DNA from 3 places in the Lactobacillus sp. XV31L genome. Region 2 is predicted to be linked to each of the others. Evidence: riboswitches for the same ligand, from Rfam matches in the RefSeq annotation. Region 2 holds a riboswitch; each other region holds the start of a gene.
What was found. A riboswitch is a leader RNA that binds a small molecule or an ion and turns the genes downstream of it on or off. The one in region 2 is predicted to bind thiamine pyrophosphate.

Region 1 (3,278 bases), on a different contig from region 2:
TTAGAAAAAATGTAACTTCATTACTAAAAGGGCCCCCTTTACTGGGAGCCCTTTTTACTTGCCACTAGTCTCATTTTCAGCAGCGTGCTTATTTCAAGTTGATATTGGCCTGGCGAAATAATTCAGCCCGCATTTGCACGGGGGTTTCATGGTAGTATTCGCTAAATTTTTTATAAAAGAAAGACTTGCCCGTATAACCTACCCGACTGATAATTTCTTTGACCGAAATATCAGGTCGTGCTAGCAGCTGGCGCGCCTCTTCCATCCGCCGTTCATCGACGTGTTCGACAAAGCTCTTGCCTGTTTTTTGTTTTACTAGACTGGAAAAGTAGTTGGGATTAAAGCCAAAGTGCTTAGCCGTCTTATCCAAGGTAATATTGGCAAAATTATCATCAATATACTGCTCAAGTGCTGAACTGGCAAACTGCTTGCTAGTGGCTTGCACCAGGTTTTGACTCCTAATGGCGGTCACCAGCAAAATATTCAATTCCGCACTAATAATGCTGCGGGTAAACAAGTTTTGACTTAGATATTCATCAATAATCTTCTTGACCAGTTGAGCCGAAATAGACATGGGCGTGCCCTTTATGTAAAGCAAACGAGCAGAATTCAATATTTCTACCACTGCTTGAACCGCCTTTTTTTCTTGCTGATCAAGTTTGGCTGTGCTGCCGAGCAGGTGCGGCAAGCTTAGCTGGCTACCAAATTCAATTTTTACTAATAAGTCGCCCTTATCCTGACTCTGCACCTCATAGTTGCACTTGCTTTGCAGCAGGATAATGTTGCCAGCCTTAATCAAATAGTCCTGTCCGTTAATCTTAACGTTGACGCTACCTGCTGCTGCGTACAAGATCACTGCAGTGGAAGTCTGGTAGCGGTGAACACCCATATTGTGATTTTCAAGGGCAATCGCCAACAGATCAAAATCATGGTTGCCAGAACGCAGGGGCACCTCGTTGGTATCAGCTTGACTTGCATCTAAGATACTGGTCAAATACTGCTCTAATTTTACTGCTGCCATAACTTCACCCTCTTGTTAATAATTTGGTTTCATAATTTAATTATAGCGTAAAAGCCAGCAATAATATCAAATTTTTGCCATTAGCCTATTGAACCTGACCTGGACAAGGCTCCTAGCTTTAGGTATAATTGTCCTGAAAATACCGGGGTGCCATTAGGCTGAGAATATACCCGTTGAACCTGCCATGGATAATGCCAGCGAAGGGAAAATTAACCATTTTACGTCGTCAGGCTTTTGCCATGATGACTTTTTTATTTGGTAAACAAAATGATTACATGCAAAAATCTTAACTTTTCATATGATGAGGATAATACGGTCCTCAACAATATCACGCTCAACTTCCCTACGGGGAAATTTTCACTACTGGTTGGGCCAACAGGATGCGGCAAGTCCACCTTGCTGAAAATACTAGCTGGTCTCTACCCCAAATATGCAGGCAATCTTACTGGCACCATCAATTGGGACGGGTTAAGGGCAGCCATGATGTTCCAAAATGCGGGTGAACAGTTCACCATGGCCACGCCGCGTGAAGAAATCATCTTTGCCCTTGAGAACCTGCAAGTTAGCCGTGAGGATTACCAGGACCGGCTAAACAAGGCTGTCCAGTTTGCCCAGATCCATCAATTGCTCGACCAGAAAATCAATACCATGTCGGGCGGTGAGCAGCAGCGCGTCGCCCTGGCTGTTTTGGTAGCAATGGACGTTAGCCTATTTTTGCTGGACGAACCCTTTGCCAGTTGCGACCCCAAGGCGCGGACCTTTCTTATCGCTAAGCTGGCACAATTGCGTGACCAAGGTAAGACTATTATCCTCAGCGACCATGTTTTAAGTGATTATAAGGGCGTCTGCGACTGCTTGTTTCACTTTACTGGCAAGACCCTGGTCCAACTGGTTCCAGAAGACATGAACCTTTTGCTAGAAAAAAGCGACCAGCAGCCAGACTTTGCTTTTGCCCTGCCCCAGTCAGATTTGGATGCTTGTTTCACCCTCAGGGAAACAAAAATTACTCAAAATCGACTGCTGCTTGACCAGGACCGGCTGGACATTGTGCGGGGCAAAACTACGCTAATCACCGGTGCCAACGGGGTCGGCAAGTCTTCCCTCTTTAGCGCCCTGACCAAGATGATTCCCTATTCTGGCAGCATGACCTACCGCGGCAAGGAAATTAGGCGGCAGGCTAGTCGCACCTACCTGCGCCGCGTTGGGCAGATTTTTCAAACGGCCAGCGACCAGTTCATCAACATTACCGTGCAAGACGAAATCAATTTGAGCAAGAAGCAGCGTACTAGCAGCTTCTTCACTGACCACAAAATCAAAGAGGCTCTGAACTACTTGGAGCTGGACCACCTGCTCGACCGTGTGGTTTATTCACTTTCCGGCGGCCAGCAAAAAAAATTACAGATTCTCTTGATGCTGATTGCAGACCTGGACGTGCTATTAATCGACGAGCCATTAAGCGGACTCGACCATGAATCCGCCCGCAAGATCATGACTTTGCTTCAAAGCAGGCAACAAGAGCGAGGACAAACCCTGGTGATTATCAGCCATGAGCTGGTTGGCCTGGCTGATTGGTGCGACTACCACCTGGTCTTTAAAAACCACCGTTTAACCTATGTAGACAAGTGAGGTAGAATCATTGAATCCTAGTTTTAAATTCATCTTAGCCTTGATCATTTCAGTGGAAATATCGCTCAAATCCAGCTTGGCCACTAACCTTTTAATTATTATTTTTGCTCTTTTCTACCTAATTTATAAGCGGATTGCACCGTTCAAATTAGTCCTGACACTAGCAATCCCGCTAATTGCAGCCCTTACTGTCTTTGCGACGCTCTATTGGTTTGCACCGCAGCCCGACCTCTATAACGCATTCAGCTTGTCCAGCCGGATTTACGTCTACACGTTAACCATTTACTGCGTAGCAATCGATACCAGCGCTGAAGACCTGGCTCGCTCCTTTGAGCAAAACTTCCACCTGGCCAGCAAGTTTGCCTATGGCGTGTTGGCCGCACTCAACATCATTCCTCGAATGCAGCAGGCAGTCAAGCAAATTAGGACCGCAGGCATGATGCGCGGCGTCTACCTCAGCTTTTGGTCACCCGTGCTCTACTTCAAGGCCATTCTAATTGCACTCAATTCAGCCGAAAACCTGGCCCAGGGCATGGAGTCCCACGGCTTTTGCGAAGGTGCCAAGCGTTCTGTCATAGTACGCGTCCCGGTCACAATGCGCGACTGGCTGGTAGCCATAGTCATTCTACTG
Region 2 (3,278 bases):
AAAAGCCTGTTGTGATTGGTATTACTGGTGGTTCAGGCAGCGGTAAAACGACGATTGCCCGTAAAATTGTCAAGCAAATGCGTGAAAACGAACATGTCTTAATTATGACGCAAGATTCATATTACAAGGATAATACTGGTATACCGATGGATGTACGGATGAACATCAACTATGACCACCCTGATGCCTTTGATATTCCACTCCTTAAGGAGCAACTAGCTGCCCTTTTGCGCCACGAGCCAATTGAAATGCCTGTGTACGACTTTAAGGCCCATACGCGTAGCGACAAGACTATTCATATTGATCCGGCTGACATTATTATTCTTGAAGGCATCCTCGTCTTGGCAAGTGAAGACATTCGCAACCTCATGGACATCAAGGTCTACGTCGATACTGATGATGACATTCGGTTTATTAGGCGGCTTGAACGTGATATCAAGGAGCGGGGTCGTTCGCTTGATTCAGTCATTGACCAGTACATGGGTACTGTTAAGCCCATGTACCACCAGTTCATTGAACCCACCAAGCGTTACGCCGACATTATTGTCCCCGAAGGCGGCGAAAACTCCGTTGCAATTGATATGTTAACCACTAAGGTGCACTCCGTTTTAAGCAAAAACATTAAATAAGAAAGTTGTTGGAAAAGGTACTTCTTAGTTTAAACTAAAAAACTTTTACAAACGCAAAAGACTGAAAAGTCAGCGCTCCTTGGCGTGACTCTCCAGTCTTTTTTTAATTATTTTTTCTAATTCTTACTGTCCTGTTTTTACTTAAGCGCGGTCAAGTTTAGGCTTAAGTGCGCGGTCAAATAAATTAGTAATCAACTTGACTAAGACGCCATCAAAAACAATTGCTGAAAGCATAGTGGTAATAAACATTGCCACTTGCAACTGCATGCTGTACTTATTCCAGCCATACAAGAAGTAAGTTGGGATAAAGCTGCCTAGACCAGCAAAAAATGCACCAGTCAAAACGCTTTGCCAAGAAAACTTCTGGTAACGTTCTTTCTTGGGGAAGAAGCCAATTTCATTGGTAGCTCCCTGAATAAAGCCCTGTAAGACTGTTATTGCACCCCATTGTCCGCCAATTGCCATCTCAACAATTGCAGCTAGGGCTTCGCCTATTGTGCCAGACCCAGCAGTAGGCACAAAATACATGGCCAAAGGTCCAGCCAATAGCCACAGTCCAGAAAAAACGGTGTCTGTTAAAGGGGCAAAGCCTGTAGGCAATAGCAGCATCTTAACCAAATTGAAGGCCCAGTTGAAGCCGTAGGTATAAACCACACCCATAATTATGCCAATTAGGGCAATCAAAATGATTGATTTGACATTCCATTTCGATGATCTTGTAAACATTAAAATACTCCTCACTAACTATCTAAGTCAGTAGGAGTACACACGTTTACTTCATTAACACTTCCCTAGCGCAGGTATTATCCCGTTCAGGTTCAGAGGGTATTTCTCAGCTAATTGTGGCACCCCTAGTGACTTATATTATTTAACTTTTTCTAGTATACCACACTTAGTGACAAGCGGCTGGCATACTTTATGGCAAATTTTATTATTGCGTTAAAAATCAAAGACTACTAAAGCTGGCCAATTTTTGCGGCGTCATATCACGAATAATTGCCACCGCCAGGTCAACGGAAGCCTTGAAATCATGATATGCACTGAAGCAATATGGTGAATGCTCATAGCGAACTGGAATACCAATTACAATCGTTGGCGCACCATTTTCATAGTAAATAGCCGCGCCATCTTGCCCGCCACCAGTACGAACAGACCGGGTGTAAGGAATCTTGTGTTTATCCGCTAGCGCACAGGCATATTCTTGAAACTTAGGGTTAGGCAGAAAGCTGGTGTCCATGTCTCGCAGCATTGGTCCCCTTTTTAATCCAGTTTGGGACAGCCAGTCCGGAGTGAAAGTGTCATCAGCCGGACAAGATTCAAGCACAATTGCCAGGTCGGGCTTAACTGCTCTAGCAGTGACATAGGCTCCGCGCAGGCCCACTTCTTCTTGACTTGAAAGTGCCCCCACAACATTGAGTGCAGTTTCCTCACCCTTCAACTTATCCAAAACATCTACCATTGCAGCAGCACCAAAGCGGTCATCAAAGTCTTTACCAAAGAATAAGCCTGACTTTTCATTGTATTCACACTTAACATCCACAAAGATTGGACAACCCGTATCAATATGGTAGTCGTTGATAGTTTCTGCGCGCGAACTCGAACCCACATCAATCGACATCTCGGCAACATCAGGAACATTATTGCGTTCAGCTTCTGTCATAAAGTGCGGCGGCTTGGTTGCCACAACGCCTGGCACATATTCGCCATCTCTATTTCTGACTTTAACCCGCAAAGCTGGGATATTGTACTTAACCCACCCACCAAGTGGAACAAACTTAATCATCCCGTTGGGGCGAACTGCCTGCGTTATAAAGCCTACTGCATCAGAGTGTGCATCGAGCTGGATTACTGGCCGCTTATCTTTGTTTTCTTTCTTGGCAGCATATACGTTGAGCATCCCATCAACTTTGACGTCAGAAATGTCCTTTACCTGTTCAATAAACAACTTAACGAATTCTTCTTCAAAACCAGAGGTTGCGTTTGCATCCGAGAAGGCTTTGAGCATTTTGATTTCTTGTTCCTTTTGCATTTTACTGACCTTTCACATGAATATTGTCTTACTTCTTAATTGTAGCAAAAACTTTAGTCTATGCATGGTTAATTTAGGTTTCTTTTCAGAACTCTTTTCAACTTTTCTAATTGCGCTGGCTAAGGGCCACCCTGACCGGGACCTTTCCTTTAAAAAGTGTAAAACGACCACCCTTTTTTCCAAAAAAATGATATAATCGGAATTATTAGGAATTGTGAGTTACTTAAAATGAAGGGTAGAGTTATGCCGAAAAGCGACGATATTAATAGTATTATTGATCACAAATTGTTTACCGAAGAAGATATCCATGCAATGTGCCAGAAACTGGGCCGGCAATTAACTATGGATTATGCCGGTAAGAATCCATTAATTGTTGGGGCCCTCAAAGGCGCCATTTTCTTTTTAACCGATCTTGTGCGCGAAATGGACGTTAAAGAAGAAATTGACTTTATGGATGTCTCCAGCTATGGTAATGACTTTGAATCGTCTGGCAAAATCAAACTTATTTCAGACCTTGCTACTGATGTTAAAGGTCGAGATGTCTTGATTGTGGAAGACATCGTTGACACGGGGCTAACCTTGAATTATATGAAGGACTTGCTTAATCGGCGCGGTGCTAA
Region 3 (3,278 bases), on a different contig from region 2:
TTCATCTAAGGTAGAGCAGGAATAGCCGACGATCATTTGCCCGTGAACTGTTGTTACTACCTGTTCGATAGCTTCATCGCTTTGACCAACGTGGATGCCTTCAGCACCAACTTTTAAAGCTAAGTCGACATCATCATCAATAAAGAAGGGCACATGGTATTCTTGGCAAAGGCGATGAAGCTGTTGGGCCATAGGTAGGCGGTCAGCTGAACTTAGAGTGGATTGCGGTCCCTTGTCGCGAAATTGGTAGGCAGTAATGCCTGCCTTCAGTGCTTCTTCAACTAAGCCAGATAGAGTTTTGCCAGCGGGCACATCTTGAGAGCCGCAAATAAAATAAGCATGTAAAATATTGGGGTTAAATTTTGCCATAATTTCTCCTTTGTTATTTGGCCCAGTGGTTGAGAGGACCATGGCCGTGGCCAACTTGAATCGTCTGAGCAATTGTCTTGGTGACATACTTTTTGGCTAGCTTGATTGCATCGGTCAGGTTGTGGCCTAGGGCAAGCTGGGCGGTGATGGCAGAGGCCAAGGTGTCACCGGTGCCGTGCGTACGCTCAGTGTGCGTGCGTGGACTACTAATCCAAAAACTAGTCCTATCAGCTAGCAGAGCATAGTCACGGACCTGGTCACTAGTGGCATGGCCGCCCTTAATCAAGACGTTCTTTACTCCCATCTCCTGCAAGGCATGTGCTAGGTCTGGATATTGATCTGAACTTTCGGCTTTAATGCCGGTTAAAACCTCGGCTTCTGGCAGGTTGGGCGTAACTAGGTCAGCTAGGGGCAAGAGTTCTTCCTTGACTGTTGCCACGGCTTCTGCCGCCAGCAAGGGAGCACCGCCCTTTGCCACCATTACTGGGTCAACAGTTATAGGGCCAAAGTCATACTTCTGCAGATTGAGGGCAACTTGGTGGACATGCTTTGCATCACCCAACATGCCAGTTTTGCAGGCTTGAATACGAAAATCGGCAGCTAGAGAAGCAAATTGTGCATCGACCATGTCTAACGGCATCAAGTAGGAGTCTTGAACGCCCAAAGTGTTCTGGGCAGTGACTGCGACTACTACAGCGGTACCAAAGACGCCCTGCATCTGAAAGGTCTTGAGGTCAGCCATGATTCCGGCCCCGCCACCAGAATCAGTACCAGCAATAGTGAGTACTTGGGGAAATGAATTGATTTGTTCAACCATCTTGTTCTCCTTAATCAAAACGGGCAATCTTATTAATGTCAGCTGCTTGGACCTTGGCCAAGTAGTCCATTAGATACATGCCAAACGAACCAGGCCCAAGGTCATGATGGTCCTTAACCAGCAGCTCACCGCTAGCAGCAAAGACTAGTGTGGCTGTCTGGGCTGCCTCAAAGGGATCATCACAGACTGCCGCAAAGGCAGCTACCACGCTGGACAGCATATCACCAGACCCAACATGTGCTTGAAAAAGAGGCGTCCCGTTGTAGACGTGGACCACGTCTTGGCCATTGCTGATGGTATCAGTGGCGCCACTAGCAATTACTACGCAATGCAGCTTGGCAGCTGTTTCTTGGGTGATTTGGTCAAGGTCTCCAGAACCTGTTCCCGCATCAATCCCCTTGGCATCCCACTTGAAGCCACCCAAAGCAGCTATTTCGCCTGCGTTACCGCGGATGATTTTGACCGGGAAAGCCCACAGTAAGTCACGTGCGATCTTGAGGCGGTAAGAAACAGCGCCTACAGCAACGGGATCAAGCACTACTGGCTTGTGATACCGTTCAGCTAGGTCGCCTATTTTCTGCATTTGGGCAATCTGCAGCTTCGTTAGCGTACCCAAGTTGATGGCAACACTTCCCGCCATCTTGACCATCTCTTCAGCCTCGTCGACCTCCTTACTCATAATTGGCGATGCACCCAGTGCATTCAGGCCATTGGCCACGTCTTGCACGGTAACGAAATTAGCCACGTTTAAAACAACGGGGTTTTGCGCGCGCAACTTATCCAAATTTTCTAACTGCATGTTTTCCTCCTCAAAAAACAAAGAAGTACCTTAACCCTAGCTTCAAGCAAATAAAAAACTTTGGCACACTATAGCGCGCCAAAGTTTAACCGTATTTGACACGTTCCTACGCAAGAATTAGCTTACAGGTTCAAAGGGTCTGAAATTGTCTTTCATCTCAGCCAAAAAGGCACCCCTCGTGTTATCGCTTTCATTATACAGACTTTTTTCCTGCAATACAATGCTGGCTGGCAAATTTATCCTTAAATAGTTGCTGCCGTTACATCTGTCTAGTAATTGGTTTCTTTTTACTGGGAGAGATTGCTCAAAGAGTAGAAGTGGGCTAAGCTTAGACTGTGAATTTAATCTGCAAATGACCAAGAAGTGGTTGAGGAGGATGAAGGTGGAAGTATTTACAGACCAGCTGCATGCAGCGGCTAGTGATTTGTGGCAAAAGGGCAAGGACCATCCCTTTGTGCATGAACTTCAGAGTGGCCAGCTGCCACTGTCAAAGTTTCGGTTTTATCTATTGCAAGACCGCTATTATCTGGACCAGTTTGCCCAAGTGCATGAAATGATCGTCACTAAGGCTGATAATAAGTGGATTGCTGATTTTATACGTACTCGTGCACAAGACTTAAGGGACACCGAGATCAGCGTACGCACGCACTTTTTTGAAGAATTGACGATTACGCCCCAAGAAGCTGCTCAAACACCAGTGGCTCCAACTGCCTATGACTATGTCAATCACTTGCATATGACGCTGAACGTGGCAGGCATTGCACCAGCAGTGGCCGCAATTGTACCGTGCTACTGGCTTTACCAGGAGATTGGCCAAAAGATGGCAGCAACAGGCTCACCGGTTCACTACTACCAAGAGTGGATTGATACATACGATGGGGACTGGTACGGGACGAATGTTACTAAAATACTGGAATTAACCAATGTGCTGGCTAAAGAAGCTACTAGCAAGGAACGACAGGAGATGGTAGATGCCTTTGTACGAAGCAGCTATTATGAGCTGCAATTCTGGCAAATGGCGTATGAAGAACAAGGGTGGAAGTAAGTAATTCTATTTATGAAGCAAAAATAGACAAAAGACTAATTCTACTAGTCATAGTAAAATAAGTCTTTTTGATACGAAATTATTGCTTATAATAAATTTTGGCTACGCGCTCAATTAAATTAGTTCCATATTCAAAGCCATCAGCATAAATTTTAAGCATCTGCTTTGATGCATTTTGATAAAACTTGACCTCTTTTTTATTATCAAGCCATATAATATGGTCAATTGTTTTTTCAAAATTGTTAAAG

Region 1: linked by a shared signal. The riboswitch ahead of AC2JF7_RS06155 (ATP-binding cassette domain-containing protein) and the one ahead of AC2JF7_RS04090 (ECF transporter S component) in region 2 are both predicted to bind thiamine pyrophosphate.
Region 3: linked by a shared signal. The riboswitch ahead of thiM (hydroxyethylthiazole kinase) and the one ahead of AC2JF7_RS04090 (ECF transporter S component) in region 2 are both predicted to bind thiamine pyrophosphate.

What each region holds. Positions count from the first base shown of each region.
Region 1 is NZ_JBWXGC010000007.1:82,567-85,844, forward strand. Features, by position in the region: gene htpX (zinc metalloprotease HtpX) at 1-15, shown strand, start outside; gene AC2JF7_RS06150 (AraC family transcriptional regulator) at 89-1,021, opposite strand; TPP riboswitch at 1,155-1,244, shown strand; gene AC2JF7_RS06155 (ATP-binding cassette domain-containing protein) at 1,289-2,647, shown strand; gene AC2JF7_RS06160 (energy-coupling factor transporter transmembrane component T family protein) at 2,658-3,278, shown strand, end outside.
Region 2 is NZ_JBWXGC010000004.1:138,569-141,846, forward strand. Features, by position in the region: gene udk (uridine kinase) at 1-629, shown strand, start outside; gene AC2JF7_RS04090 (ECF transporter S component) at 771-1,355, opposite strand; TPP riboswitch at 1,401-1,492, opposite strand; gene AC2JF7_RS04095 (M42 family metallopeptidase) at 1,576-2,658, opposite strand; gene hpt (hypoxanthine phosphoribosyltransferase) at 2,902-3,278, shown strand, end outside.
Region 3 is NZ_JBWXGC010000001.1:178,985-182,262, reverse strand. Features, by position in the region: gene thiE (thiamine phosphate synthase) at 1-372, opposite strand, end outside; gene thiD (bifunctional hydroxymethylpyrimidine kinase/phosphomethylpyrimidine kinase) at 383-1,186, opposite strand; gene thiM (hydroxyethylthiazole kinase) at 1,197-1,985, opposite strand; TPP riboswitch at 2,072-2,172, opposite strand; gene tenA (thiaminase II) at 2,368-3,030, shown strand; gene AC2JF7_RS00815 (alpha-L-fucosidase) at 3,110-3,278, opposite strand, start outside.